Regions from separate parts of the Planococcus kocurii genome, predicted to be linked through region 1. Evidence: predicted binding sites of a transcription regulator. Region 1 holds the regulator's gene; the other holds the start of a gene.
What was found. Region 1 encodes NrdR, which represses ribonucleotide reductase genes. Its sites were predicted from a motif close to AACACNATATATNGTGTT; they were not measured.
Positions count from the first base shown of each region.

Region 2: the regulator NrdR is predicted to act here: its motif matches at 1,771-1,788, upstream of AUO94_RS01045 (vitamin B12-dependent ribonucleotide reductase).

Region 1 covers NZ_CP013661.2:419,300-422,731, forward strand. The annotation lists gene AUO94_RS02120 (replication initiation and membrane attachment family protein) at 1-873, opposite strand, end outside; gene nrdR (transcriptional regulator NrdR) at 885-1,361, opposite strand; gene speD (adenosylmethionine decarboxylase) at 1,476-1,859, opposite strand; gene AUO94_RS02135 (glyceraldehyde-3-phosphate dehydrogenase) at 2,176-3,195, opposite strand; gene coaE (dephospho-CoA kinase) at 3,298-3,432, opposite strand, start outside.
Region 2 covers NZ_CP013661.2:206,755-210,186, reverse strand. The annotation lists gene AUO94_RS01060 (competence type IV pilus major pilin ComGC) at 1-126, opposite strand, end outside; gene AUO94_RS01055 (rhodanese-like domain-containing protein) at 316-699, opposite strand; gene AUO94_RS01050 (lipoate--protein ligase family protein) at 856-1,635, shown strand; gene AUO94_RS01045 (vitamin B12-dependent ribonucleotide reductase) at 1,822-3,432, shown strand, end outside.

The DNA.
Region 1 (3,432 bases):
TTCTTTTGTTTTTGACGTTTCGTCTGTTGCTTCAATAGGTTCTGTTGCTTTATGTACAGGAACCAGTTGCGGCGCTGTAGTGGACACTTTCATTTTGTAATGCTCGGTTGCTGCTTTTTTTAAAAGATCAGTCGTCAATTTGTAATTGTCATCAATCGCCATTAAGACAACTGTTTGCATTTCAAGCGGGTCCCAACTATACAAAAAAGCCAATTTGGCAATATAGGCTTTTATGCTGCCCGTTAATACACGTTTGGGAACTAATTGCTCGGAAAGCCCTTGTTGCAATAAACCAAAGTCAAAATCTGATTCCGTGCTGTATCCCCCATTTTTTCGTTCTTGTAAATCTTTTTTCTTAGCGGGATAGCCTGCTTTGGCATGAACTGGTTGAAAAATATCGGTAAAGGTTCTTGACACTTCTTCGTAATCAGTCGGAATCTCCGTTTCGATGGCAAAACGTTTACGAACTTTTCGGTAAGACGTTTCACCAATTTTACTAAATAAAAACATAGACAATAACGGATCCATAAAAAACGTTTTTGGATCGAGTGGCGGACACAGTTCATAGATGAAAGAACGCTCACTGCTTTGATTTTTATACGTTCTAAGCAATCCAATTGCTTCTAACTGGATTCTAGCGTCAAATATTTTCGAAATAGAATTCCCCAACATATTCATCAATGTATAATGACTCGACTCTTCACTAGTCGCTTCTCCTTCAGCCCATAAAGTTAAATACAATGCAATGGCTTCCGCACCAATCATAGGTTGATAGAGCAATGTTAGAAGTTGCCGATCGTAATTTGAAAACGGATAAGGTAAGCGAATTCGAAATGGATCAGCAGGCTGCAACTCTTTATAATATGCAGTCATAAGTCACCGCCTTAATCGATTTTCTTGTCTTCCGGAGTTTTATTTAGCAAATCCTTGAGTTCATCAATAAAAACAGTGATGTCTTTAAATTGGCGATACACTGAAGCAAAGCGAACATATGCTACTTCGTCGATTGTTGCTAGTCGATTCATGACCAATTCTCCGACTTCTTCAGATTTCACTTCTGGGTTACCCGCACGGCGAAGGTCTTTCTCAATCGTAAAGACGACTTCTTCTAACACTTCTAGAGATACCGGCCGTTTTTCACATGCGCGAATAACGCCACGCAAAACTTTTTCACGGCTGAACTCTTCACGCGAGCCATCTTTTTTGACAACAATCAGTGGCATTTCTTCCACTTTTTCAAATGTCGTAAAGCGATAACCGCAAGACTCACATTCTCTTCGCCTTCTGATGGATTTCATTTCGTCTATTGGCCGCGAATCGACAACACGTGTGCCGTTATGTTGGCAAGCTGGACATTTCATTTTTACATCTCCCTAACTTCTCTATCTCGTGTATCTAGTATAACAAAAAATCATTGAAAAAATAGAAAAAGCAGAGGATTTCATCCCCTGCTTACGTGTTTTTGGTTAAATGGATTATGCTGTTACTGAAACTTTGGATTTCTCAACACTTACTGGTCCCATACCGCGTGGTATTTCTACAAGTTCGCGTGATGTTGAACCTAGTGCGTCTGCGATATATTCCGCTGCAATAGTCGGATCTAAATCGCCGCAAGTGTAAACATCTACACTCGCATAGCCGTGTTCTGGAAAACTGTGAATAGTTAAGTGAGATTCTGAGATAATCACAACTCCGCTAACACCTTGTGGTGCGAATTTATGAAAAGCTACCTCTCTTACTTCAGCTCCAGATTTGAGTGCTGCATCAACAAAAGTTTGTTCGATAAAATCCATATCGTTTAATTTGTCAAAATCACACTGCCAAAGTTCTGCAATTACGTGACGTCCCATCGTTTCCATGGTTCGTTTTCCCCCTTTGATATCATTTTGGTTTTTGCGCAAAATATTCAAAGTTGACTACCACGGGGGAAAGTTAGTCCAAAGAGGTCCTAACCCTTTAAGCAGTCATGTGAATAAAAATCTTACGCTCCTAATTCCGAGTTACATGATGGAAATTCAGAAGTGGTAGCCATTTTTCAACTACGATTCATAGTATAAAACGTATTTATCGCAAATGCAATAATAATATCTTATTGATTCAGAATTTTTACGATCACATAGGCAGAGAAAAACCCTGTTTCTCTTTTAAAAAAACTAGAGAACAGGGCATTCAGGCTTATTTAGAAACAAGAACCATCGCATTGGCAACTTTTTTAGTCAAGTCGATTACACGTGCTGAATAGCCCCACTCGTTATCGTACCATGCCAAAACTTTTACTTTGCGATCGCCAATAACCATCGTCGATAATCCATCAACAATTGCCGAATCTGAATTGCTATTAAAATCAACAGAAACCAATGGTTCCATCGTCAAGCTCAAAATTCCTTCTAAGCTATTTTCAGAAGCTTCCTTGAAAGCTCTATTAACTTCTTCAATTGTCACTGCTGTGTTCAAGTCAACAACTAAATCGACTAAGGATACATTTGGAGTTGGCACTCGTAATGCCATACCATGAAGTTTCCCTTCCATCTCAGGCAACACCAATGATAGCGCTTTCGCAGCACCCGTAGAAGTTGGAATAATGGATTGTGCACAAGCACGCGCGCGCCGAAGATCTTTGTGCGGGTTATCTAAGTTCTGCTGGTCGTTTGTGTAAGAATGGATGGTCGTCATCAAGCCATTTTCAATTCCAAATGTATCATTCAGCACTTTTACAACAGGCGCTAGACAATTGGTCGTACAGCTAGCGTTGGAAATGATATCATGCTTATCAATGTCTAGTTTGTCATCATTAACTCCCATAACGATTGTGATATCTTCTTTTTTTCCAGGCGCTGTCAAAATCACTTTTTTAGCTCCTGCTTCTAAATGCAGCGCTGCTTTTTCACGTGAATTGAATTTCCCAGTTGCTTCGATAACGATATCAATGCCCATTTCTTTCCATGGCAAATTCAGTGGATCGCGCTCACTTACCAATTGAACCCGTTTTCCATTAACAATTAAAGCATCTTCTTCTGAAGATACGTCACCCGTAAAGGTACCGTGATTTGTGTCATACTTAATCAAATGCGCCAGGGTCTCAGCTGGATACGAAGCGTTGATTGCTGTTATTTTAACATCATCCATCAATATCGCCTGTCTGAAAACCATACGGCCAATACGGCCAAATCCGTTAATTGCAATAGAAACTGTCATGTAGGAATCCTCCGTTTGTAATTAAGTTATACTCATATTTTTAATTTCTTATATAGTATAACACAATCACCTATTTAGAGAACCTTTAAAATTACATATCTTTTATTCTTTTTCAAGGCTGGTTTGCCAATTTGCTAAAATTCGATTTAATTGGCTTTCCGTCTCGTTCAATGTACCGTTATTGTAGATAACCGCATCCGCTCCATCTTCTTTTACAGACATTGGCAGTTGTGAACT
Region 2 (3,432 bases), 210 kb from region 1:
TTGATAGGATTCAACTTGCCCTTGAACCATCTGCACAAATGCTTCGCACCCTTTTTCATCTACTGCTGATGATTGTTTCGTAACTTTTGGAATAGCGGTCGCAATTAGCACCGTAATACTCATCATATCCGAAGGTGATTTTAAAAACCGGCAGAGACTTAGGAGTCATCCCTTTCTTTGCTTCTGACTATATAAGGTACAATCCCTTAAATAATTGCCTGGCCGATGGGTGAGCTGCTTTCACAGCATATCCTCGTCAATACCTGTAATAAATATAAAAAGGCCTTCCAGCGACGTGGAAGGCCTTTTTAATGATTAGACTTTGGCTTTTATTTTGCCAGTCCATTGTTTGAATCCGCCTTGCAATTGGAACAATTGGTTATAGCCTTTTTTCTTTAGGAAAATGGCGACCCGTCCGCTGCGAGCTCCGTTCTGGTCGTATAAGTAGACCGGCTTGTCTTCGCGAATTTCCTTATAACGCTGGCGCAATTGTGATTGCGGAATATTGCGAGCTCCAAGGATATGACCTGCTGCAAAATCTTTTGGCTCGCGCACGTCGATTAATTGAGCTTTGCGGTAGCCTTCAATAAACTGTTCCTGTGTCAAGTTAGTGACAGTTTTTTTAATGCGAAAATAAGTAATCACCGCGTAAATGATGATGGCTAACAGTATTGCGATCGTAATATACAAAAATTCCAATGGTCTTGCCCCTTTCTACTCTTCTTTTATTATAAGAGAAGAGATGACGGATATTCAATGCCAATGTTACACTAATTATCGGAAATAGGAGGCGATCTTGTGAATTATCCGAAATGGGTTTTTATAAATTCAGGTGCGGGCACCCCTTCTTTTAATATGGCGCTCGATGAATCCTTGCTGACTTGGCATAGTGAAGGGCTTATTCCGCCGATCATTCGTTTTTATGGTTGGCAACCGGCAGCTCTTTCAATTGGTTACTTTCAAAAAGTAGAAAAGGAAATTGATATGGATGTTGTTAACCGATTAGGACTTGGTTTTGTGCGCCGTCCAACAGGGGGCAGAGGTGTACTTCATGAACATGAACTTACATACAGTATCATCGTCAGCGAAGATTATCCACAGATGCCAGAAACTGTTACAGAAGCTTATCGTGTACTGAGCGAAGGGTTATTGGAAGGCTTTAAAAACTTGGGGCTCGATGCTTATTTTTCGGTACCGGATACAGCTGAGAAGCGCGCTGACTTAAAAAAACCAAAATCTGCAGTTTGTTTTGATACGCCGAGCTGGTATGAGATGGTCGTCGAAGGTAAAAAAGTAGCAGGAAGTGCACAAACACGTCAAAAAGGTGTTATTCTACAGCATGGTGCGATTTTAATTGATTTGGATGCCGAGAAACTGTTATCTGTTTTCAAATTTCCGAGTGAAGAAGCAAAAGAGCGCATGCGCATGAAGATACCTGAAAAAGCAGTGTCGATTAATTCACTACGAAAAACGCCAGCAACTGCTGAAGAATGCATTGCTGCCTTTAAAAAAGGGTTTGAGCAAGCTTTGTCTATCGATTTAGAGCCCTATGTGTTGACTGAGCAACAATTAGCAGAAGTCAAGGCTTTAGAGGAAAAAAAATACGCGAATCACGAGTGGAATTTCCGAGTGTGAGGTCTTTTGGCTCATTTTACCGAATTTAAAAGCTCGAAACCTTGGTAAATATAGCTTTATAAACTAACAGAATTCTATAAAAAAAACTTGTTATTGAAAATAAGTTTCAACATGTAGTATGATGGGAATCGAAGTAATACTATATATAGTATCCGACTCCATATAACATAAAGGAGGAATTGTCAAATGGTTTCCGCCACACAACAATCCCAGTATTCATTAAATGCATCAGCTTTAAACGAAGATATCAAAACCTTTCCGCAAGTACATGCCATCACTTCAGATATGAAGTTAACGCACAAAGGTGTCTCGCGTCTTGTTATGATTGATCGTTACTCTTTCAAAGATACAGAGAAAAAAACGCTCAAAGCGGGAGATTTTGTTGTATTAACTGTTAAAGAAGATCCGAAATTCCCAGCTCGTGGGCTAGGTTACATCGTTTCGATTGATAAAACTACGAACAAAGCGAAAGTTTGGATTGAGGAAGATTACAGAAGTGCAATCGACAATCCAGAAGAACAAGTAGCAGGCATTGTCAATCGTCCGATCGACGTGATTGAAAAGCCAATGGAAGTGTACTACGAGCAAATTGCGAAACGCAATGCAACAGGTCTTGCCTCAGTAGAAACAACTTCTGAAAAACGTCAAGAATGGTTTGAGAAATTTTATCAGCAATTGGTTAGCTTGAAATTCATTCCAGCTGGACGTGTTCTTTACGGAGCAGGAGCGGATACAGATGTAACGTATTTCAATTGTTACGTAATGCCGTTTGTTGCGGATTCACGCGAAGGTATTTCGGATCACCGTAAACAAGTGATGGAAATTATGAGCCGCGGTGGCGGTGTTGGTACGAACGGTTCGACTCTTCGTCCACGGAATACATTAGCACGTGGAGTTAACGGCAAATCATCAGGTTCTGTATCTTGGTTAGATGATATCGCGAAATTAACCCATCTTGTTGAACAAGGTGGATCACGTCGCGGTGCGCAAATGATTATGCTTGCAGACTGGCATCCAGATATTGCGGAATTTATCATTTCAAAAATGCAAAACCCTCGTATTTTGCGTTATTTGATCGAAAACACGCAAGATGAGACGATTAAAAAACTGGCTCATGATAAATTGAAATTCAAACCGTTAACAGCCCAAGAAGAAGCGATGTTCCAAGGAATTCTGAACTACCGCACAATTCCTGGCATGGGCGGATTTAATGAAAAAATCATGCGTGATGCCGACACGAAGTTACGTGACGGTGGAACGTACTCTGTTCATAATGAAGAATTCTTAACCGGTGCAAATATTTCCGTTACGCTAACGAGTGATTTCATGACAGCTGTCGAAAATGATGCAGATTTTGATTTGCGTTTCCCAGCAGTCGAGTCGTACTCAAAAGAAGAAATGGCGATTTATAATGAGAAATGGCAAGAAGTGGGCGACGTTCGTGAATGGGAAAGTATGGGCCATGGTGTCCGCGTTTACCGTACGATGAAAGCTCGTGAGCTATGGAACTTGATCAATATTTGTGCGACATATTCAGCTGAACCAGGTATTTTCTTTATTGATAATGCCAATGAAAAAACCAATGCTGCAGCATACGGTCAAAAAGTTGTTGCGACAAATCCTTGTGGTGAACAGCCGTTAGCACCTTATTCGGTTTGTAACTTGGCTGCGGTCAATTTGGCGCAATTTGCAGATCCAAAAACGAAAATGGTTGATTTTGAAAGCTTGAAAGAAACAGTTCGCGTCGGTGTCCGCATGCAAGATAATGTTATTGACGCAACGCCATACTTCCTCGAA